4 regions of the Isoptericola sp. NPDC056573 genome follow, and region 1 is predicted to be linked to each of the others. Evidence: predicted binding sites of a transcription regulator. Region 1 holds the regulator's gene; each other region holds the start of a gene.
The links. The regulator LexA, encoded in region 1, represses DNA repair genes until DNA is damaged. The targets are predictions, from matches to a motif close to TCGAACANNTGTTCGA.

Region 1 (5,264 bases):
ACGGTCACCTCGTCGTCGGTCGGGGTGGGTGTGCTCGCGCGGCGGGCCGCGTGGCACCTGGTGCCGTCCAGCATGCCCCGGCGGCCTACCGGACGCCAGGGCATTTCACGCGGACCGGACGCGCCTCCCGCTCAGTCCGTCGCGCCGCGCCCCGCCGCCGCGGGCTCGCCGTCGGCCGCCGACCCGCGCGCCTCGTGCTCCGCCCGCAGCGACGTGATCGCGGTCTCGAAGTCCTCCAGGGACTCGAAGGACTGATACACGCTGGCGAAGCGCAGGTAGGCGACCTCGTCCAGCTCGCGCAGCGGCCCGAGGATCGCGAGACCGACCTCGTTCGCCTCGATCTCCGGCCGACCGGAGGCCCGCAGGGTCTCCTCGACCTTCTGCGCGAGGACGGCGAGGTCGTCGGAGCTCACCGGCCGGCCCTGGCACGCCTTGCGCACGCCCGCCACCACCTTGTCCCGGCTGAACGGCTCGGTCACCCCGGAGCGCTTGGCCACCGACAGGCTGGCCGTCTCGATCGTGGTGAACCGACGCTGGCACGCGGGGCATTGGCGCCGGCGACGGATGGACGCGCCGTCGTCGGAGGTGCGCGAGTCGACGACTCGTGAGTCCGCATGGCGGCAGAACGGGCAGTGCATCGCTGGTCTCCTGCGCTCGGCTCCGGACCGGCGCCCGGCTGCCCGTCAAGGTAAGCGGCGGGCGACCGTCCGCGCAAGCAGGATCCCTGGGAGCGGCGATGCCGTCAGTCCAGCGGGAGCAGGACCACCTGCCCGGTCTGGAGCTCCGCCGAGGTCAGCCCGTTGAGGTCGCGGAGCTCGGCGACGACGTCGCGCAGGTCGTCCCCCGTGTCCCGCACCTGCTGCGCGTACTGCCACAGGGTGTCGCCGGGCGCCACCGTCTGGAGCCGCACCTCGACGCCTGCGCCCGGCGCCTCCGCCACGGCCCGCTGGCCGACGAGGCCCGCGCCCACGAGGACGAGGAGCACCAGTGCCGCGACCACCACCCGTCCCCTGCGGGTCAGCCGGAGCCCTCCGAGCCCGAGGAACCCGTGAGCGTCGCTGGTGCTGCGCACGTTCTGCATCGTCCTGCCTCCGGTCCACGTGGTGCCGCGATGGGCGGCCGCTCCGTCGAGCATCCGTCGTCGAACACCCGTTCGTCGAACACCTGTACGTCGAACTGCTGTACTAGGTGTACCACGTCGGGGCGACACGGTCGAGACCTGATCGAACAGATGTTTGATGTCGGGCCGGAACTGGCTTAGAGTGGCCGACAGCGCGATGGAAGGTTTGTCGGATTTCATCGGCCCGCCCACGGGCCGCGCCCTGCAGGACGGAGAACGCGATGACCAGCGGACGGGACCAGGCCCCGGCGTCCACGACGACGGCGACGTCATGGGCAGCCCAGGACGAGACCCCCGGGGAGGCGGCCGCGTCGACGGTCCCGGCCGGCACCACCACGAACGTGCTGGCGTCGGTGAGCGAGCTCTCGCCCTCGTCCGACCGCCTCACGCCCCGCCAGCGTCGCGTGCTCGAGACCATCCGCAGCTCCGTCGAGGCGCGCGGCTACCCCCCGACCATGCGCGAGATCGGCGAGGCCGTCGGGCTGGCGAGCCCCTCCTCGGTCAAGCACCAGCTCACCACGCTCGAGCGCAAGGGCTACCTGCGCCGTGACCCCAACCGGCCGCGCGCGATCGAGGTCGTCGACCTCGAGTCGCCCGCGACCGGCGGTGCCGTCCCCGACGCCGACGCGGCGCCCGGGTTCGTGGCGGGGTCGCTCGCCGCCTCCGACGCGCAGCCGGCCCAGGCACCGTCGTACGTCCCGCTGGTCGGCCGGATCGCCGCCGGCGGTCCCATCCTCGCGGAGCAGGTCGTCGAGGACGTCTTCCCGCTCCCCCGGCAGGTCGTCGGCGACGGGGACCTGTTCCTGCTCAAGGTCGCGGGCGACTCGATGGTCGACGCCGCGATCTGCGACGGCGACTGGGTGGTCGTGCGGAGCCAGCCCGTCGCCGAGAACGGCGAGGTCGTCGCCGCGATGATCGACGGCGAGGCGACGGTCAAGACCTTCAAGCAGGCCGGCGGGCACACCTGGCTGCTGCCGCAGAACGCCGCCTACTCGCCCATCCCGGGAGACGAGGCGCAGGTGCTCGGTCGGGTCGTGGCGGTGCTGCGCAGCCTCTGAACGGCGCTCCGCCCCGGCCCCGCCCGGCGCCCCGCGTCCGGTCCGGTCAGAAGCCCAGCCGGCGCTGCACGGCCCGCATGCTCTCGGCCGACGCACGCAGCCCGGCGACCTCCTCGTCCGACAGCGGGGTGTCGATGGTCTCCCCCACGCCGCGCCGGTCGACGAGGGACGGCACCGACAGGCAGACGTCGCTGATGCCGTAGAAGTCGTCGAGGCGGGAGGAGACGTTCATCACGCGGTGCTCGTCGTTGAGCACCGCCTCGATGATCCGGGTCGCCGCCAGGCCGACCGCGTAGTTGGTCGCCCCCTTGCCGGCGATGACGCGGTAGGCCGACTCGACGACGTCGGTCGCGATGCGCTGCCGGGCCGGCTCGTCGAGCGGCGGGCGACCCCGGAAGGGCCGCCAGTCCAGGAGGGGCACGCCGGCGATCGTGGCCGAGCTCCACAGCACGATCTCCGAGTCGCCGTGCTCGCCCGCGATGTTCGCGTGCACGTTCCCGACCGCGACCCCGCAGTGGCGGGCCAGCGCGTCGCGCAGCCGGGACGAGTCGAGGACGGTCCCGCTGCCGAACACCCGGCCCCGGGGCAGGCCGCTGATCTCCTGCGCCGCGTAGGTGACGACGTCGACCGGGTTGGTGACCATGAGGAACACCGCGTCCGGGGCCACCTCGAGCAGGCCCGGCAGGATGGAGCGCGTGAGGCCTACCGTCGCCTCGGCCAGGTCGAGGCGGCTCTGGCCGGGCTTCTGCTTGGCCCCCGCCGTCACCGCGACGATGTCGGCGCCGCGGCACACCTCCACGTCGTCCGAGCCGTCGATCTCGGCCTGAGGGATGAACATCCCCCCGTGCCGCAGGTCGAGGACCTCGGCCTCCACCTTCGCGCGGTTGACGTCCAGGAGGGCGACGGACCGGGCCGCGCCCCGGGCCAGCGCCGCGTACGCGAGGGTGGAACCCACCGCGCCCGCTCCGACGATCGCGAGCTTGGTCGTCCTGCGTGTCTCGTCCACGGCCCCACGCTAGGTGTCGAGACGCCGGAGCGCAGCGCGGACGAGCTCGCCGTCCGTGGTCGGCCAGAAGTCCGGCATGGATCGGGTCAGGAACGACCCGTAGCGCGCGGTCGCGAGCCGGGGGTCGAGGACGGCCACGACCCCTCGGTCGTCGCCCGTGCGCACGAGCCGGCCGGCGCCCTGCGCCAGCAGCAGCGCGGCGTGCGTGGCCGAGACCTGCATGAACCCGTTGCCGCCCGCCTGCTCCACGGACCGCGCCCGCGCCGCCTTCACCGGGTCGTCCGGGCGCGGGAACGGGATCCGGTCCACCAGCACCAGCTGGCAGCTCGGCCCCGGGACGTCGACGCCCTGCCACAACGAGAGGGTGCCGAACAGGCAGGTCGCCGGGTCGTCGGCGAACGCCTTCACGAGGGTCGGAAGCTGGTCGTCGCCCTGGCACAGCACGGGGACGTCCAGCCGCTCGCGCATCGCCTCGGCCGCGGCCTGCGCCGCCCGGCGGGACGAGAACAGCCCGAGGGTCCGTCCTCCGGCGGCCTCGATCAGCCCGGCGATCTCGTCGAGCTGGGCGTCGGTCGTCGGCTCCCGGCCAGGCGCGGGCAGGTGCCGCGCGACGTAGAGGATCCCCTGGCGCGGGTAGTCGAACGGGCTGCCGACGTCGAGACCCGTCCAGTCGGCCGTCTCGTCCGTCCCGCCCGAGCCGGCGAGGCCCAGCGACCGCGCCACCGGGTCGAACGTGCCGCCGAGGGTGAGCGTCGCCGAGGTGAAGACTCCCGTGGCCTCGCCCAGCAGGTGCGTGCGGATCAGCCCCGCCACCGCCAGCGGCGCCGCGTGCAGGCGCGTGACGCCGTCGCCCGCCCAGGGCGCGTTCTCCGGCGGGCGCGAGCACCACAGCACGTCCGCCGTCGTGTCCTCCGCCGCCATCCGTTCCGCGACCTCGAAGAGCTGCAGGACGGCGGACTGCGCCATCTTCGTGCCGGCGTCCGGCGCCTCCTGCCCCTTGCCCGGGCCCTGGGGCTTGAGCCGGGTGAGGAGCTCGCGCGCGGCGTCGCGCACCGCGCCGACCGCGGCGCGCAGGTCGTCGGGGAGGCCGAGCGGGAACCGCTCCGCGGGGGCCGTGGCGAGCAGGCTGCCCAGTCGCTGCGAGGCGGCGTCGAGCGCCTCGGTCTCGGTGCCGCCGTGCCGCCGCGCGAGGCGCGCGGCGTGCTCCACGACCGTCAGCGACAGGTCGACGGTCGCCGCGGCCGTCACGCGCTCGGCGAGCTCGTGCGCCTCGTCGACCACGACGGCGTCGTGCTCGGGCAGCACGCCCGGGTTCCCCGAGACGGCGATCCCCAGCATCGCGTGGTTGGTGACGACGACGTCGGCCTCCCGGGCCGCCGCGCGGGCCCGCTCGGGGAAGCACTCCGCGAGGAGCGGGCACCGCTGCCCCAGGCACTCCAGGGCCGTGACGGACACCTGGCGCCAGGCCCTGTCGGGGACACCGGGCACGAGATCGTCCCGGTCGCCCGTGTCGGTGTCGTCGGCCCACGCGTGCAGCCGGCGCACGTGGTCGGCGAGCGTGGCGGCGTCGTCCCGACGCCCGCCCTGGCGAGATCCTCCGGGCGGCCTCGAGGGCGCCGGGTGCTGCTCGGCGCCTGCCCCCTCGCCGGGTCCGGGGTCGGCCGGGAGGTCGAAGAGCGTCGCGCCCTCGACCGGGTAGCCGCCGGTCACCTTGTGCTTGCACAGGTAGTTGTGCCAGCCCTTGAGCAGGGCGACCTTGGGAGGGCGGGGCAGCTTGGGCCCCACGGTCTCGGCGACCAGCGGCAGGTCGCGCGTGACCACCTGTCGTTGCAGGGCGAGGGTGGCGGTGGAGACGATGACCCGCCTGCCGTCGACGACCGCGTGCCGCACGGCCGGGACGAGGTAGGCGAGCGACTTGCCCGTGCCCGTGCCGGCCTGCACCAGGAGGTGCCGGCCGTCGTCGACGGCCTCCGCCACCGCCTCGGCCATGCGGCGCTGGCCCTCGCGCCGTCCGCCACCGAGGGCCCCCACCGCGAGGTCGAGGAGCTGCGGGGCGTCGGGGGCGTCGGCGGAGGTCACC
Region 2 (5,994 bases), on a different contig from region 1:
GCCGACGGTCAGGTGGCCGTGGCCCTGGGGGCGGGGACGGGCGACGGGGCCGGGGCGCTCGCCGACGCCCTGCGCGTCCGGGTGCGCCCCGCGGGCGACCCGTGGACCGCCACCGGGCGGCCGGTGCCCGTGCGGCTCACGGAGTCCGAGGTGCTCCCGGTGTCGCTCGAGGTGACCCTCGCTGCGTCGGCGGGCGACGACACCCAGGGCGCGACCGTGCCTCTCGACGTCGTGGTGACCCTCGTGGGCGACGCGCCGACGAGCGACCGCCCACGCGACGAGCCGGCGCCGGACGACGACGCGCGTGCCGCAGCCCTCCCTCGCACCGGCGGGTCCCCGGCGCTGGCGCTGCTGGCCGCGGCCGGCGCGGTCCTGCTGGGCGCGCTGCTGCGGTGGGCGGCCGCGGCGAGGGAGGGGCGTCGTGGTTGAACGGTCCGGCCGGCGCCCGGCGGGGATGCGCCGGGTCGCGGTCCTGGCGGTGGTGGCGCTCGTCGGCGTGCTCGCGGGCGGCGGGGTCGCGTGGGCCTGGTGGCAGGGGGAGGCCACGGCGACGGCCCCGACGTCAGCCCTCCGGGCCGGCGTCGTCGACGTCCAGGTCGTCGGGCTCGGCAACGAGCTCGTCGGTCGTGGCGGCAGCGTCACGGCGACCGCGCTGGGGCTCACCGGGGCCGTGCCGGGGTCCGGCGACTCCGAGATCATCACGGTGCGCAACGGCGGCTCGCGGCCGACGACGGTGACCGCCACGCCGACGCGGACCGGGACCCTGGGCACGTCGTTCACCACCAGCGCGTCGTTCGGCGCCGCCGACACCGGGACGGGGTGCGGCACGGGCAACGGCACCTCCACGACCATCCCCGCGGGAGGGACGGCCGCGCTGTGCGTGACCGTCGCGCTCTCCGCGTCGGCGCCGTCGACGGTGCAGGGGCAGGCAGGCGGGGTGTCCGTCGCGCTCGCGGCCTCGCTCGGGGGCACGGCGTGGACCGACACAGGCACGGTCGTCAGCGGCGCCGTGGGCGCGGCGACCGTCCCCGCTCCCACCCTCTCGTGCGGCGCGCTCGGTCTGGTGTCCGTCACGTTCAACTGGACGGCGGTCGCCAACGCGACCCGGTACCAGTTCACCTTCGGCCCTGCCGCCACGCCGACCACCGTGCAGGTCCCCGCCGGCACCACCGCCTACCAGGTGACCGGCGTCGCGACGAACGCCACGGCACGGGTGCGCGCCGAGCGGGTCTTCACGGGCAACGTCGTGTGGACGTCCGTGTCGTCGAACACCCGCACCTACAGCATCGCCCTCGGCCTGATCGGGACGTGCGCCTGAGCGGGACGTGCGCCTGAGCGGCCGTCGGCCGGGCGGATCCGTGGCCCCTACACTTCCCCGGTGACCACGACGATCGGAGTCCTCGCCCTGCAGGGCGACGTGCGCGAGCACGCCGCGGCGCTCGAGCAGGCGGGGGCGCGCGCGGTGAGCGTGCGGCGCCCGTCCGAGCTGGACGCCGTTGACGGGCTCGTCCTGCCCGGCGGGGAGTCGACGACGATCGACAAGCTGCTGCGGCTCTTCGAGCTCGCCGACCCGCTGCGGCGGCTGATCGGCGAGGGTCTGCCGGTGTTCGGCTCGTGCGCGGGCATGATCCTGCTCGCCGACCGCATCGAGGGCGGTACCGCCGACCAGCGCACGCTGGGCGGGATGGACGTCGTCGTGCGGCGCAACGCGTTCGGCCGCCAGGTGGACTCGTTCGAGGCGGACCTGCAGGTCGCGGGCGTCTCGGACGCACCGGGCGGCCGCCCGGTGCGCACCGCGTTCATCCGCGCGCCGTGGGTCGAGGAGGCGGGGCCGGACGTCGAGGTGCTCGCCCGCATCCCCGACCGCTGGGCGGACGGCTCCGCGGTGGGGCCCGCCGCCGGTAAGATCGTCGCAGCACGTCAGGGACGGCTGCTCGCCACCGCGTTCCACCCGGAGATCACGGGGGACGCGCGGGTGCACGGGCTGTTCGTCCGGATCGTCCAAGCATCGCGAAGGAGTTAGGGAGCGCATGTCAGGTCACTCCAAGTGGGCCACGACCAAGCACAAGAAGGCGGCGATCGACGCCAAGCGCGGCAAGCTTTTCGCGAAGCTGATCAAGAACATCGAGGTCGCCGCGCGCACGGGTGGCGGCGACCCTGCCGGCAACCCCACGCTGTTCGACGCCATCCAGAAGGCCAAGAAGTCGTCCGTCCCGAACGACAACATCGACCGCGCCCTCAAGCGCGGGTCCGGCGAGGGCGCCGACGCCGTCGACTACCAGACGATCATGTACGAGGGCTACGGCGCGAACGGCATCGCCGTCCTCGTCGAGTGCCTCACGGACAACAAGAACCGCGCCGCCTCCGAGGTGCGCCTCGCGTTCTCCCGCAACGGCGGCAACCTGGCCGACCCGGGCTCCGTGTCGTACCTGTTCTCCCGCAAGGGCCTCGTCGTCGTGCCCAAGGCCGACGGCGTCACCGAGGACGACGTGATGCTCGCCGCCCTCGACGCCGGTGCCGAGGACGTGAGCGACGAGGGCGAGGCCTTCGAGGTGCTCTGCGAGGCCACCGACCTCGTCGCGGTCCGCTCCGCCATCCAGGAGGCGGGCCTCGAGTACGACTCCGCCGACTCCATCTGGCACCCGTCCATGGAGGTCGAGGTCGACGTCGAGGGCGCACGCAAGATCCTGCGGCTCATCGACGCCCTCGAGGACAGCGACGACGTGCAGAACGTCTACGCGAACTTCGACGCCTCCGACGAGGTCATGGCGGCCCTCGACGAGGACTGAGCCCCCTGGGCGGTCCCCGAGCCACCGAGGTCGTTCCCGATCCCGCGAGGTAGGACCTGCCTCGGCGTATCTCGGACCCCCTCGGCCCGTCGCGTGAGAGGGTGACGACGTGCGCGTGCTGGGGGTGGATCCGGGGCTGACCCGGTGCGGTGTCGGCGTCGTCGACTCGCTGCCGGGGCGGCGGGCGCGGCTCGTCGACGTGGGTGTGGTGGGCAGCGACCCCGCCACGAGCATCGACCTGCGGCTGCTGCACGTCGCCGCCGGGCTGGACGAGTGGCTCGACCGGCACGTGCCCGACGTCGTGGCCGTCGAGCGGGTGTTCGCCCAGCACAACCTGGGCACCGTCATGGGCACGGCCCAGGTGGCCGGCCTGGCGATGGTCGCGGCCGCGCGCCGCGGCATCCCCGTGGCGATGCACACGCCGAGCGAGGTGAAGGCCGCCGTGACGGGCTCCGGCCGCGCGGGCAAGGAGCAGGTGCAGCGCATGATCGCGCGCATCCTCGGGCTCGACGACCTGCCGCGACCCGCCGACGCGGCCGACGCGCTCGCCCTCGCCGTGACGCACCTCTGGCGCCCGGCGGGCGCGCTCCAGGGCGGCGAGCGGCACGAGCTCACCCCCGCGCAGCGCGCCTGGGCCGCGGCCGAGCAGTCGGCCCGCAAGGGCAAGCACCGCGGGGCGCCGTCCCGCACCTCGCGCTGACGGGCGGCCGCTCCCGGTCGATGCTCGTTCCGCTCGTGTCGCGGCGGACGGCGTCGGCGCCCGTTGTTACAGTGACGCCTCGTACGGGTGTTCGACACCAGACCGGCTCGACGGAAGGACCACGGTGATCGCCTCCCTGACCGGCACGGTCACGCACGTGACGCTGGAGCGGGCCGTGCTCGACGTCGGCGGGGTCGGGTACCTCGTGCACGCCACCCCGGGAACCCTGGCCGGCCTCCGGGTGGGGGAGCGGGCGCAGCTGCACACCACGCTCGTCGTCCGAGAGGACTCGATGACCGTGTTCGGCTTCGCCGAGGCGGACGAGCGCGAGGTGTTCGAGACGGCGCAGTCGGTCTCGGGCGTCGGCCCGCGCATCGCGCTCGCCATGCTCGCCGTGCTGACCCCCGACGCGCTGCGGCGCGCCGTCGCGTCCGAGGACCTCGCGGCGCTGCGGCGCATCCCCGGCGTCGGCCCCAAGAGCGCCCAGCGCCTCGTGCTCGAGCTGTCCGGCAAGCTGGGCGCACCCACCTCCGCCGCCACCGGCGCCGCCGTCCCCGACGCGCCGCCGGTCGCGGCGGGAGACCCGGCGCGCGACCAGGTGGTCGAGGCGCTCGTGGGCCTGGGCTGGGCCGCCAAGGTCGCCCAGGACACCGTCGACCGCGTCCTCGCGGACGCCGGTGACGGGGCAGCCGACGGCCCGGTCGACGTCGCCGCCACGCTGCGGGCGGCGCTGCGCTCCCTGGGCGGCCGGCGTGGCTGAGCCGCTGGAGCCGGAGTACGGCGGCGAGCGGCTCGTCACCTCCTCGGCCGACGACGTCGAGCGCGCGGCCGAGGCGGCGCTGCGGCCCAAGAAGCTGGACGAGTTCGTCGGGCAGCGGGTGGTCCGTGACCAGCTCTCCCTGGTGCTCCAGGCGGCGCTCGCGCGGGACGCGTCTCCCGACCACGTGCTGCTGTCGGGGCCTCCCGGGCTCGGCAAGACGACGCTGGCGATGATCATCGCCGCGGAGCTCGGCACGTCGTTGCGGGTCACGAGCGGCCCGGCGATCCAGCACGCGGGCGACCTGGCGGCGGTGCTCTCCTCGCTCGAGGAGGGCGAGGTCCTCTTCATCGACGAGATCCATCGGCTGGCCCGTCCTGCGGAGGAGCTGCTGTACGTCGCGATGGAGGACTTCCGCGTCGACGTCGTCGTCGGCAAGGGGGCGGGGGCGAGCGCGATCCCGCTGGCGCTGCCTCCGTTCACCGTCGTCGGCGCGACGACGCGGTCCGGCCTGCTGCCGGCCCCGCTGCGCGACCGTTTCGGGTTCACGGGGCACCTCGACTTCTACGACGCCGCCGAGCTGGAGCGCGTCATCATCCGGTCCGCCGGGCTGCTGGGCGTGGACATCCAGCACGCGGCCGCGCACGAGATCGCCGGCCGCTCGCGCGGCACGCCCCGCATCGCGAACCGGCTGCTGCGCCGCGTGCGCGACTGGGCGCAGGTGCGCGGGGACGGCAGCCTCGACCTGCGGGCGGCCCGGGCCGCGCTGGAGGTCTACGAGGTCGACCCGATCGGCCTGGACCGCCTGGACCGCGCCGTCCTCGACGCCGTCTGCCGCCGGTTCGGCGGCGGGCCCGTGGGCCTGGGCACCCTCGCGATGACCGTGGGGGAGGAGCCGGACACCGTGGAGACGGTCGCGGAGCCCTACCTCGTCCGCGAGGGGCTCCTGGGCCGCACGCCGCGCGGCCGGGTCGCGACGCAGGCCGCGTGGGAGCACCTCGGGCTCGAGCCGCCGCCCGGGGCGTGGGGAGCCCCGCTCGGGGGGACGCTGTTCGACGGGTCCGGCGCCGCCGACGGGGACGCCGGGACGCCCCAGTAGACTGGGAGAGCCCCCTGCCGCCGACGGCCCGGGGCCGGAACTCGACGGGTGCCGTGCTCGTTGGGGGCCGTGTGCGCAGGATCCTGCGCCGGCGCGCCGACCGGTGCGCCCCGACGCCCGGCAGTCGGTCGACGACCGTCGGGCAGCGACAGACAAGGACGCTCCGTGGAACTCATCATCCTCTTCGTGGTCCTCGCCGGCCTCATGTTCTTCATGAGCCAGCGGACGCGCAAGCAGCAGAAGCAGCAGGCCGAGTTCCGGTCGCAGCTCGCGCCGGGCCAGGAGGTCATGACCGGTTCGGGACTGTTCGGCACGGTCGTGGAGATCGACGAGGCGGCCGACACGGTCACCATCGAGACGGTCCCCGGCGGCGCGCAGACCCGCTGGCTGCGCGCGGCCATCGCCAAGCGCGTCGACACGCCGGTCGAGGAGCCCGTGGACGAGGCCGACGAGACCGAGGTCACAACCGACTCCTCCGCGACCGGTACGATCACCTCCGGCGACGGTCACATCGACGTCCCCGACGACCTGTCGAGCCTGGACACCGCGCAGCGGGAGTACCGGGAGCAGCAGCGTCGCGACGAGGGCGAGACCGGCACCACGAAGTGACAGCACCAGCGACATGGGACGGCGGGCGCTCGCGCCCGTC
Region 3 (5,994 bases), on a different contig from region 1:
CCACCCGACAGGGTGCCCGCCGGGCGCTCGAGCGACAGGTAGTGCAGGCCCACGTCGACGAGGAAGCCGAGCCGGGCGTGGATCTCCTTGAGCACCTCGGCCGCGATGGCGCGCTCGCGCTCGCCCAGCTCGAGCCCGTCGAGGAAGTGCTTGGCCTGGTCGATCGGCAGGCGGCACACGTCCCAGATCGACTTGCCCCCCACCGTGACCGCGAGGACCTCGGGCTTGAGCCGCGCCCCCGAGCACACGGGGCACGGCACCTCCCGCATGTACGCCTCGTACTTCTCCTTCGACCAGTCGGACTCGGTCTCCCGGTGCCGCCGCTCCAGGAAGGTCACCGCGCCCTCGAAGCCCGTGGAGTACTGCCGTTCGCGGCCCCACCGGTTCTTGTACCGCACGTGCACCTGGTGGTTGCGGCCGAACAGGATCGCGTCGCGGGCGCGCTGCGGCAGGGCGCGCCACGGCACGTCCATGGAGAAGCTCATCTCCTCCGCCAGGGCGGTGAGCACCCGCTCGAAGTACTCGGACGACGTCTGCGCCCACGGCACGACGGCGCCGTCGCGCAGGGTCCTCTCCTCGTCCGGGACGACGAGGTCGGCGTCCACCTCGAGGCGGAAGCCGATGCCGGTGCACTCCGGGCACGCGCCGTACGGCGCGTTGAAGGAGAAGGTCCGCGGCTCGATCTCGTCGAGCGCGAGCGGGTGGTCGTTGGGGCACGCCCGCTTCTCCGAGAACTTGCGCACCCGGTCGAGGTCGTCGATGTCGGCGTCGACGAGCTCGACCATGACGAGGCCGCCCGCGAGCCGCAGCGCGGTCTCCACCGAGTCCGTCAGGCGACGCTGGACGCCGTCCCGTGACACGAGGCGGTCCACGACGACCTCGATGTCGTGCTTGAGCTTCTTCTCGAGCGTGGGCGGGCTGGTCAGCTGCACCACCTCGCCGTCGACCCGCGCGCGGGCGAAGCCCTGCGTCTGCAGCTCGGCGAACAGGTCGGCGTACTCGCCCTTGCGCCCCCGCACGACGGGCGCGAGCACCTGGTAGCGCGTGCCCTCCGGCAGCTCGAGGAGCTTGTCGACGATCTGCTGCGGCGTCTGCGAACGCACCGGTTCCCCGCACACGGGGCAGTGCTGCGTCCCCGCGCGGGCGAACAGCAGGCGCAGGTAGTCGTAGACCTCGGTGATCGTGCCGACCGTCGACCGGGGGTTGCGGTTGGTCGACTTCTGGTCGATCGACACCGCGGGCGAGAGGCCCTCGATGAAGTCGACGTCGGGCTTGTCCATCTGCCCGAGGAACTGGCGCGCGTACGCGGAGAGCGACTCCACGTAGCGTCGCTGCCCCTCGGCGAAGATCGTGTCGAACGCCAGGGAGGACTTCCCCGAGCCGGACAGGCCGGTGAAGACGATCAGCTCGTCGCGCGGGAGGTCGAGCTCGATGTTGCGCAGATTGTGCTCGCGGGCGCCGGAGATGACGAGGCGGTTGCTCACCCGGGCATCCTACGTCGGAGCGCCGACATTCGTACAGGCGTTCTATGCGGTTTCCGATGCCTGACCGGTCACACCCGGACGCTCTCCCTGACCCGCCTGGACGCCCACCGCCGGCACCGGCCCGGGGTGCTTGGATACGGCCATGTCCGTCTACGCCGTCACGTACGTCTACGTCACCGACCCCGACCGCCTCGCGGAGGTCCGGCCCGAGCACCGGGCGTTCCTTCGCGGCCTGCACGAGAGCGGCGCGCTCCGCGTGTCCGGCCCGCTGCCCGCCACGCCCGACGGCGAGCCCGGCGGCGCGCTCCTGGTCGTCGAGGCTGCCGACGCGACCGGGGCGCTCGAGCTGCTCGCGGCCGACCCCATGCGCCGCGAAGGACTGGTCGCGCACCGCGCGGCACGTGAGTTCGTCCCGGTGATCGGCGGCTTCGCCGCTTGACGCCCGTCGACGAGCGCGGGCCCCGGACGGCGTACCGTCCGGGGCCCGCGCTCGTGTCGTCAGCGCCCCGTGGCCTCCGGCCCCGGTGAGGCGGACGAAGAGGCGGACGAAGAGCTGGACTCCGGCTCCGCGTCCTGCGTCACCGCCGTCGACGACGGCTCCGGGCCGGTCGCGTCCGTCGGGGTCGTCTCCTTCGCGGCCACCGCGGCCGTGCGCCGCGTCTTCGCCAGGCTCGCGACGGTGGCGATCGCGATCGAGCCGAGGATCACGGTCAGGGACAGCCAGATCGGGATCTCGGGGGCCCAGGCGACGTGCTCGCCCCCGTTGATGAACGGGAGCGTGTTGGTGTGCAGCGCCTCAAGGATGAGCTTGACGCCGATGAACCCGAGGATGACGGCCAGGGCGATCGGCAGGTACACCAGCCGTTCGAGCAGGCCGCCGAGCAGGAAGTAGAGCTGCCGCAGCCCCATGAGGGCGAAGATGTTCGCGGTGAAGACGATGAAGGGGTCCTTCGTCAGCCCGAAGATCGCCGGGATCGAGTCGAGCGCGAACAGCAGGTCCGTCGAGCCGATCGCCACGAACACGACGAGCATCGGGGTGAACAGCTTCTTGCCGTCGACCACCGTGCGCACCTTGGCGCCGTCGTACTCCTTGCTCACCGGCAGCACGCGGCGCAGGAGGCGGATCGCGACGTTCTCCTTGAACTCCTCCTCGTCGTCACCGCCCGCCACCAGCTTCACGGCCGTGTAGATGAGGAACGCGCCGAAGAGGTAGAACACCCACACGAACTGCTCGAGGATCGCCGCACCGGCGAGGATGAACGCGCCGCGCAGCACCAGCGCGATGATGATGCCGACCATCAGCACCATCTGCTGGTGCTGCTTCGGCACCGCGAACCGCGACATGATGATGACGAAGACGAACAGGTTGTCCACGCTCAGGGAGTACTCGGTGAGCCAGCCGGCGTAGAACTCCCCGGCAGGGGCGGAGCCGCCCACGGCGAGCACGACCAGTCCGAACACCAGCGCCAGGGCCACGTAGAAGCCGACCCACAGGCCGCTCTCCTTCATGCTCGGCACGTGGGGGCGCCTGCCGACGATCGCGAGGTCGACGGCGAGCAGGACGATCAGCGCCGCGAGCGACGCCCACTCGAACCAGATCGGCAGCTCGTGGATCATGCATCTCCTTCGGAGGACGGGGCCACGACCGCGCGGGCCCGACGGTCGCGCCGGTCACGGGCGAGCGAGGCGATCGTCGTGACGGCGAGCACCACCACGATGAAGCCCAGCGACAGGGTGGTCGGGATCTCGGGGATGGCCTCGACGTGCTCACCGCCGTTGACGAACGGCAGCTCGTTGGTGTGCAGCGCGTGGATCACCAGCTTGACACCGATGAAGCCGAGGATCGCCGCCAGCCCGTAGTTGAGGTAGACGAGCCGGTCGAGCAGCCCGTCCACGAGGAAGTAGAGCTGGCGCAGGCCGAGCAGCGAGAACGCGTTGGCCGCGAACACCAGGTACGTCTCCTGGGTGAGGCCGAAGATCGCGGGGATCGAGTCCACCGCGAACAGGAGGTCGGCGCTGCCGATCGCGACCATCACGATGAGCATCGGCGTGATGAACCGCTTGCCGTCGATCTTCGTGGTCATCCGGTCGCCGACGTAGGAGTCGGTCGTGGGGAACACCCGGCGCGTCAGGCGCAGCAGGCCGTTCTCGTTCCACTCCTCGTCGTGGCCCGTGCCCGAGCGCGCCTGGGCGATCGCGGTCCAGATGAGGAAGGCGCCGAAGATGTAGAACACCCAGGCGAAGTTCGCGATGATCGCGGCGCCGGCGATGATGAACACCGTGCGCAGCACCAGCGCGATCGTGATGCCGATGAGGAGCACCCGCTGCTGGTACTCCCGGGGCACCCGGAAGCTCGTCATGATCAGGACGAAGACGAACAGGTTGTCGACGCTGAGCGACTTCTCGGTGATGTACCCGGCGAAGTACTCGCCGCCGTACGTCCCGCCCCACACGATCCACACGATCACGCCGAACACGACCGCGACCGCGACATAGGCCAGGGACCACGTGGCCGACTCGCGCAGGGTGGGGGCGTGGGGGGTGCGCACGTGGCCGACGTAGTCGACCGCGAGCATGGCGAGGATCACGCCGACGGTGACGATCCAGACCCAGACGGGCACATCCATGGAAACTCCTCCGGTACGTAGCACTGAGCACCGGAGGTCTTCCCCACCCGGAGCGGCTGCGAGCCTGACGTCCGGGCCGACGAGGCCGGTCCGGCATCCGTGCCGGACGTGATGACGACCTCACCGTGGGCGGGGTACTCCCCTCCAACCCGCACACCTTACATGAGACCTCGGACCGGCCATCCGCGCATGTCACGACGCGATCGCCGCCTGCCGCGGTGGCCACGAACGTGCGCCGCGGCGCACGGCTCGCGCGCTCAGGCCGTCGCGGCCTGCATCTGCCGCAGCTCCTTCTTCAGCCCGCCGATCTCGTCGCGCAGGCGCGCCGCGACCTCGAACTGCAGCTCCGCGGCGGCGGCGTGCATCTGGTCGCTGAGCTCCTGGATCAGCTCCGCGAGCTCGCCCGCGGCGGCGCCGGCGAGCCTGTTGCCGGTGGTGGCGCCCTCCTTCGGCGAGCCCGGCACGGGCGCGCGGCCCTTGCCCTGCGCGGACGCCGGGGCCTTGCGGTACCCGCCGGACAGCAGCTCCTGCGTGTCGATGTCCTCGCGGGCGAGCATGTCGGTGACGTCCGCGATCTTCTTGCGCAGCGGCTGCGGGTCGATCCCGTGCTCCTCGTTGTACGCCACCTGCTTCGCACGTCGGCGGTCGGTCTCGTCGAGGGCGTACCGCATGGCCGGCGTGATCTTGTCCGCGTACATGTGCACCTGGCCGGTGACGTTGCGCGCCGCGCGACCGATCGTCTGGATGAGCGACCGCTCGGAGCGCAGGAAGCCCTCCTTGTCGGCGTCGAGGATCGCCACCAGGGACACCTCGGGCAGGTCCAGGCCCTCGCGCAGCAGGTTGATGCCGACCAGGACGTCGTACTCGCCCAGCCGGAGCTCGCGCAGCAGCTCGACACGACGCAGCGTGTCGACCTCCGAGTGCAGGTACCGCACGCGCACGTCCTTCTCGAGGAAGTAGTCCGTGAGGTCCTCGGCCATCTTCTTGGTGAGCGTCGTGACCAGCACGCGCTCGTCCTTCTCGACGCGCTCGCGGATCTCGTGCAGCAGGTCGTCGATCTGACCCGTGGTCGGCTTGACGACCACCTGCGGGTCCACCAGGCCGGTGGGCCGGATGACCTGCTCCACCACGCCGTCGGACATGGAGAGCTCGTAGTCGCCCGGGGTCGCGGACAGGTAGACCGTCTGCCCGATCCGCTCGACGAACTCCTCCCAGCGCAGCGGCCGGTTGTCCATCGCGCTCGGCAGGCGGAACCCGTGCTCCACGAGCGACCGCTTGCGCGACATGTCGCCCTCGAACATCGCGCCGATCTGGGGCACGGTCTGGTGCGACTCGTCGATGACGAGCAGGAAGTCCTCGGGGAAGTAGTCGAGCAGGGTGTTCGGGGGCGAGCCCTGCTCGCGGCCGTCGATGTGCCGCGAGTAGTTCTCGATGCCGCTGCACGTGCCGATCTGGCGCATCATCTCGATGTCGTACGTGGTGCGCATGCGCAGCCGCTGCGCCTCCAGCAGCTTGTTCTGCCGCTCGAGGTCCGCCAGGCGGTCGGCGAGCTCGGCCTCGATGCCGCCGATCGCCCGCTCCATCCGCTCCGGGCCCGCGACGTAGTGCGTGGCCGGGAAGAGGTAGACGCTCTGCTCGTTGCGGATCACCTCGCCCGTGAGCGGGTGCAGGGTCTGGATCGACTCGATCTCGTCGCCGAACATCTCGATGCGGACGGCGAGCTCCTCGTACACCGGGATGATCTCCACCGTGTCGCCGCGCACGCGGAACGTCCCGCGCGTGAACGCCAGGTCGTTGCGCGTGTACTGCATCTGCACGAAACGACGGAGCATGTCGTCCCGGTCGACCACGTCGCCGACGTCGAGCCGCACCATCCGGTCGAC
Region 4 (5,994 bases), on a different contig from region 1:
GCTACCCGACCGCGCAGGAGGTGGACGGCCCCGAGGTCTTCTACCCCCTGCACGTGCGGGTGTGCGAGCAGTGCCTGCTGGTCCAGCTGCCGGCCTACGTGCCGGCGGAGGACATCTTCGACGACTACGCCTACTTCTCCTCCTACTCCGCGTCGTGGGTGGAGCACGCACGGCGGTACGTCGACGACGCCGTCGGGCGCCTCGGCCTCACCCCGGAGCGGTCGTTCGTCGTCGAGGTCGCGAGCAACGACGGCTACCTGCTCCAGCACGTCGTCGACCGGGGGATCCGCTGCCTCGGCATCGAGCCGTCGGGCAACGTGGCCGCGGCCGCGGTCGAGCGCGGGGTGCCCACGGTCGTGGAGTTCCTCGGCGAGGAGACGGGGCGGCGCGTGCGCGCCGAGCACGGGCCCGCGGACCTCGTCGTCGCCAACAACGTCTTCGCGCACGTGCCGGACATCGTCGACTTCTCGCGTGGCCTGCGGCAGCTCGTCGCCGACGACGGGCGCGTGTCGATCGAGATCCCGCACCTGCTGCGCCTGGTCGAGGGCAACGAGTACGACACGATCTACCACGAGCACTACAGCTACCTGTCGCTCCTCACGACGCAGCGCGTCCTGGCCGCCGCCGGGCTCACCGTGGTGGACGTCGACGAGCTGCCCAGCCACGGCGGCTCGCTGCGCACGTGGTCCGTGCCGACCCCCGAGGCCGGGACAGGATCCGACGGCGCCGCGCCGGAGCCCTCCGCCGCCGTCGCCCGCGTCCTCGCCGCCGAGGCCGCCGCGGGCCTGCACACCCTGGAGGGGCACGCGGGCTTCGCGGAGCAGGTCGCTGCCGTGCGCGACGACGTCCTGCGCTTCCTGCTCACCGCACGTCGCGAGGGCAAGCGGGTGGTGGCGTACGGGGCGCCCGGCAAGGGGAACACGCTGCTCAACCACTGCGGCGTGCGCTCCGACCTCGTCGAGTTCGCCGTCGACCGCAACCCCTACAAGCACGGCCGGTTCACCCCCGGCATGCACCTCCCCATCCACGCTCCCGAGGCGCTCGACGCCGCCCGGCCGGACTACGTCGTCGTCATGCCGTGGAACCTGCGGCGGGAGATCTCGGCCCAGCTCGCGCACGTCGCCGACTGGGGCGGCCGGCTGGTGACCTTCCTGCCCCGCCTCGAGGTCTTCGAGCCGGGCACGTGAGCGCCGTCGTAGCGGGCTGGCGCTGCCGGTGGTGCCGGTCGGACCGCGCCACGGTGGTGCTCGACCTGGGCGCGCAGCCCGCGGCGGACCTGTTCCCCGAGCCGGAGGCGCCCCTCCCCGACCCGGTGCACCCGTTGCGCATGGTGATGTGCGACCGGTGCCGCCTGGCCCAGCTCGAGGAGGACCCGACCGGTCCCGAGGAGCCGCGCGGCGTGGAGCCCGCCGCTCTCGTCACGCAGGCGCGGGCGGGGGTGGCCGACCTCGTCGGCGGCGGGCTGCTGGGCCCGGGGACCTGGGTGGAGGAGATGCGCTCCCCGCACGGGGGCTCCTGGTCGGCACGCGTGCACGAGATCGTGCCCGACGCCGTGCTGCTCGACGGCCCCGGCACGGTGCCGGGGCTCGCCGCCGACCTCGTCGTCGACTCGCTCGGCCTCATGCACGAGCCCGACCAGCGTGCGGCGTGGAACCTGCGCCTCGACTCCCTCGCCCCCGACGGCGTCGTCGCGCTGCACGTGCACCCGCTGTCCGTGATCGTGCGCGACGGCACCTGGAACGCGCTGCGGCACGGGCACTTCGCGTACTACTCGCTCACGGTGCTCGTGGAGATGGCGCGCAGCACCGGTCTCGTGCCGGTCGGGCTGTGGCGCTACCCGCTGTACGGCGGGACGCGGCTGCTCGCGCTGGCGCGCGAGGGGTCGCAGCCCGCCCGCCGGCACGCCCGCGCCGCGGGCGACCTCGTCGCCACCGAGCTGGCGGCCGAGGCCGCGGCGGGGACCACGGAGCCGGCGGTCGTGTCGGTGCTCCAACGGCAGGTGGCCCGGTCGGCGGCGGCGCTCCGTGACTGGCTCGACGCGAGCGAGGGGAAGGTCGTCGCCTACGGCGCCGCGTCGCGCGCGGTCGCGCTCTTCGCGCTCGCCGGCGTCACCGCCGACGACGTGCTCGCCGTGGTGGACGCGTCCCCCGCGAAGCGAGGCAGGTCCATGCCGGGCGGCCCGGGGCCGCGGGTGCCCGTGCTCGGGCCCGACATCCTCGCCGAGATCCGCCCCGACCGGGTGCTGCTGCTGGTGCCCGACCTCCTCGACGAGGTGCGGTTCGCGCATCCGGAGGTGGAGGCGCTCGGGGGTCGATGGGTGGTCGCGGAGCCCGAGCCCGTCGAGGTCGAGCCGCTCAGCCGCGACCGCGGTCACCGTCGCTGAGCGTCGCGACCGCGACGGGGTCCCGAGCCACGGGTATCCGCGTCACGGGCTCTCGGGCCGCGGGCGCCCGGGCCGCGGGTGCTTCCGGCTGCCGGGGGTTCGACGCCGCCGCGGCAGGTGGTGGTGCGGTGCCGAACGCGGAGCGTCCGTGGCGGTCGGTGAAGAGCCACGTGCCGCCGGTGCGACGCATGGTGATGCCGAGCGCATCGACGCGGTCGTGGTGGTGCCAGCACAGCAGGGCGGAGTTGTCGACGGACGTGCTGCCGCCGTCCGCCCAGTGAGTCACGGCGTGGTGGACCTCGCAGCGCGAGGGTGGCTCGTCGCAGCCGGGCCAGGTGCACCGCCGGTCGCGGGCGACGACGGCGCGCCTGAGCTGGCCGGTGACGGTGCGCCGGGCGCGCCCGACGTCGAGCACCTGCGACTCCGGGCCGAGGACGACCCGCGTCACCTCGCTGTCGCACACGATGCGGCGCAGGAGGGACGGGGGCAGCGGGCCGCGGCCGTCGACGAACTCGGCGGGGTCGACGCCGAGCGACTCGGCCCAGCTCGTGGTGGAGGAGCCGACGTCGATGGCGCCGTCGCTGGAGAGCAGGCGGCGGAGCTCGGTGACCGAGACGGTGACGGTCAGGTGGGGCCGCACGGCGGATCCCGACCCCACGCTGCCCGTGTCGAGCGTGACGCGTGCGAGGTCGGCGAGGGCCTGGGCGCGTCGTTGCGCGGGCGTGCGGGTCTCCCCGGCGCCGGGCCGGCCGGACACGGCGTCGAGGGCGGCGCGCAGCACCTGGCCGTGCTCCTCCGTGAGGAACCCGGCGAGGTGGTAGCCGTCCCACGTGGGCGACAGGTCGACGAACTCCTTCTCGCGGGCGTGCGCGTAGCCCCGCTCGTCCGACTCCGGGTCCGTCACGTACGCGAACCGCCGGACCAGACGGCGGAACTGCGCGGGCGTGTACCAGGAGCCGGTGGCGAGCAGGTGCTCCTCGCCGGTCGGTGGGGCGAGGGCGGCGTCCGGCGCTTCCGGGTTCTCGCCGTCCGTCGTCTCGCCGTCCGTCTCGCTCGCGGTCGGCGCGGGGGCGACGAGCGCGTCGCGGCGGGCCTCGGAGGTCGGGGCGACGTCGACGATGGCGCGCAGGTGGTCGGCGCCGAGCCGACCGTCGAGCGCGGCGGCACCGGTCGCCGGGAGGACGTCGCGCAGGGCGTGGGCCGTGCGGACGTCGCGGCGTGCGGTGGCCAGCCCGACGTTCTCCGCGCGGGCGAGCCAGTGCGCGAAGGTGCGTGACCCGTCGAGCGACCACCGGCCGTCCGACTCCAGTGCGGGCAGCACGCGCCACCGGGCGGCGTCCACCCGGGTGCCGAGCGTCCTGAGCCGGCCGGATGCCTGCTCGAGGACGTCCCGGCCGACGTCGTGCAGGCCGGCCTCCTCGACGGCCGCCGCGAGCGCGGCGAGCCCGCCCTCGAGGGTGGCCAGGGCATCGAGCAGCCGGGACGCCGGTGTGGCTCTCGGCAGCGCCGGGACGGCGGGTACCGGAGCAGGGGCGGTGGTGGCGGGCATCGTCCCTCCTCGGTCGGCGCGCCGTGACACGAAGGACGCTATCGAGCGGACGTTCGAACCGTCCCGGGTGCCGGCGAGACCTGTGGAGGAGTCGGTCGTCCCCAGGGGGAGGGGCAGGTTCGCCGCGGCGCCACGCCGCGGTGCGTCCCCGGGGAGGGGCGTGCCGCACGTGCCCGCGTCGGCCTACAGCACGTCTGCGCCGGGCCCCGACGTCGCGCCGCCGAGCTGCTGGACGAGCGCCACCCACGACCCGGCGGCGGCGTCGCGGTCGCTGACGAGCGAGACGGGCAGCGGCCACCGGACCCCGAGGTCGGGGTCGAGGTGGTGCACGGCGACGTCCTCGGCGGGGTCGTGCTCGGCGTCGATGCGGTAGCAGACGTCCGCGGTGTCGGTGAGCGTCTGGTGGCCGTGCAGGCAGCCGCGCGGCACGTACAGGACGTGGAAGTCGACGTCGTCGAGCCGGAACGCCTCCCACCGGCCGAACGTCGGCGAGCCGGGCCGGGCGTCGACGACGACGTCGTGCACGGCGCCGTGCGCGACGCGCACCAGCTTGGCCTCGCCGCCCCCCACGCGACCGTGCAGCCCGCGCACGACGCCGCGCCGCGAGCGGGACTGGCTGTCCTGCACGAACGCCGCCGGGTCGAGGCCGGCGCGCTCGGCGGTGGCGGTGTCGAACGTGCGCGTGAACAGCCCGCGCTCGTCGCGGTGCGGGGTGGGGGCGAGGATCAGCACCCCGTCGAGGGTGGTGGGCAGCACCTGCATGTCCACACGCTACGAAAGCGGGCGCGACCCGGTCGGGTGAAGTCGGCCGGGGTCCCGGATGAAAAGGCCCGCGGGGCCTTCAACGCCGCCGGGACGCGCCGCAGACTGGCGGCGGGGCCGGCCCCCTGCCGGCCCCACCAGGCTTACGACCCACCTCCCGACACCCGGGGGCACCATGACACAGCTGGCGCAGCACGCTTCGAAGCCCGACCAGATGCAGCCCGACCCGACGCAGCCCGCGGAGCCCGTTCGCTCCTTCGAGCGGTCCACGGCCGCGCAGGCCCGGCTGCACCGTCTCGTGCCGGGCGGCGCGCACACCTACGCCCGCGGGGCGGACCAGTACCCGGAGGGCATGGCCCCGGTGCTGGCGCGGGGCGCGGGCGCGCACGTGTGGGACGTGGACGGCAACGAGTACGTCGAGTACGGGATGGGGCTGCGCAGCGTCACGCTCGGCCACGGCTTCCGGCCCGTGGTGGACGCCGTGACGGCGGCGATCGCCGACGGCGTGAGCTTCTCCCGGCCCAGCCGGTGGGAGCTGGAGGCCGCCGAGGCGTTCTGCGCGCAGGTGCCGGGCGCCGACATGGTGAAGTTCGCGAAGAACGGATCCGACGTCACGACCGCGGCCGTCCGGCTGGCGCGCGCCGCCACGGGCCGCGACCTGGTCGCCGTCTGCGCGGACCACCCGTTCTTCTCCACCGACGACTGGTTCATCGGTACGACCCCGATGGACGCCGGGATCCCGCGGGCGATCAGCGACCTCACGGTCCGCTTCCCGTACGGTGATCTGGCCGCCGTGGAGGCCCTGCTCGCCGCGCACGAGGGCCGGGTCGCCGCCGTCGTCCTCGAGGCCGCGACCGCGCACGCGAGCCCCCCGCCCGGCTACCTGGAGGGGCTGCGCGCCCTGTGCGACCGCACCGGGACGGTGCTCGTGTTCGACGAGATCATCACCGGGATGCGGTGGTCCGCCGGCGGCGCGCAGACCGTGTACGGCGTCGTGCCGGACCTGTCGACGTGGGGCAAGGCGCTCGGCAACGGGTTCGCCGTCTCGGCGCTCGCGGGCCGGCGGGAGCTCATGGAGCTCGGGGGGCTGGCGACGGACGCGCGCCGCGTCTTCCTGCTCTCCACCACCCACGGCGCGGAGACGGCGGGTCTCGCGGCGTGGCTGGCGGTGCACCGCGAGTACGCCGCGAGCGACGTGCCCGGCGTGATGGCCACCCAGGGCGAGCGGCTGCGCGCCGAGGTGCAGCAGGCGGTGGACGCCGCCGGGCTGACCGGCTGGGTGACGGTGTCCGGGCACCCG

Region 2: a site for LexA is predicted at 3,569-3,584, ahead of ruvA (Holliday junction branch migration protein RuvA). Genes of this name have one in related genera too.
Region 3: a site for LexA is predicted at 1,514-1,529, ahead of uvrA (excinuclease ABC subunit UvrA). Genes of this name have one in related genera too.
Region 4: a site for LexA is predicted at 3,974-3,989, ahead of ACFQ8E_RS01495 (DUF222 domain-containing protein). Genes of this name have one in related genera too.

Annotation. Positions count from the first base shown of each region.
Region 1 covers NZ_JBHTUY010000020.1:299-5,562, forward strand. The annotation lists gene ACFQ8E_RS21345 (DUF5302 domain-containing protein) at 1-74, opposite strand, end outside; gene nrdR (transcriptional regulator NrdR) at 132-638, opposite strand; gene ACFQ8E_RS21355 (LysM peptidoglycan-binding domain-containing protein) at 743-1,072, opposite strand; gene lexA (transcriptional repressor LexA) at 1,342-2,178, shown strand; gene ACFQ8E_RS21365 (L-lactate dehydrogenase) at 2,225-3,184, opposite strand; gene ACFQ8E_RS21370 (ATP-dependent DNA helicase) at 3,194-5,263, opposite strand.
Region 2 covers NZ_JBHTUY010000007.1:196,092-202,085, forward strand. The annotation lists gene ACFQ8E_RS14220 (hypothetical protein) at 1-429, shown strand, start outside; gene ACFQ8E_RS14225 (hypothetical protein) at 422-1,318, shown strand; gene pdxT (pyridoxal 5'-phosphate synthase glutaminase subunit PdxT) at 1,379-2,023, shown strand; gene ACFQ8E_RS14235 (YebC/PmpR family DNA-binding transcriptional regulator) at 2,031-2,789, shown strand; gene ruvC (crossover junction endodeoxyribonuclease RuvC) at 2,899-3,489, shown strand; gene ruvA (Holliday junction branch migration protein RuvA) at 3,614-4,249, shown strand; gene ruvB (Holliday junction branch migration DNA helicase RuvB) at 4,242-5,345, shown strand; gene yajC (preprotein translocase subunit YajC) at 5,511-5,954, shown strand.
Region 3 covers NZ_JBHTUY010000011.1:152,109-158,102, forward strand. The annotation lists gene uvrA (excinuclease ABC subunit UvrA) at 1-1,484, opposite strand, end outside; gene ACFQ8E_RS18360 (YciI family protein) at 1,627-1,923, shown strand; gene ACFQ8E_RS18365 (TerC family protein) at 1,983-3,101, opposite strand; gene ACFQ8E_RS18370 (TerC family protein) at 3,098-4,111, opposite strand; gene uvrB (excinuclease ABC subunit UvrB) at 4,369-5,994, opposite strand, start outside.
Region 4 covers NZ_JBHTUY010000001.1:322,320-328,313, forward strand. The annotation lists gene ACFQ8E_RS01485 (methyltransferase domain-containing protein) at 1-1,187, shown strand, start outside; gene ACFQ8E_RS01490 (class I SAM-dependent methyltransferase) at 1,184-2,383, shown strand; gene ACFQ8E_RS01495 (DUF222 domain-containing protein) at 2,355-3,932, opposite strand; gene ACFQ8E_RS01500 (dTDP-4-dehydrorhamnose 3,5-epimerase family protein) at 4,116-4,694, opposite strand; gene ACFQ8E_RS01505 (glutamate-1-semialdehyde 2,1-aminomutase) at 4,870-5,994, shown strand, end outside.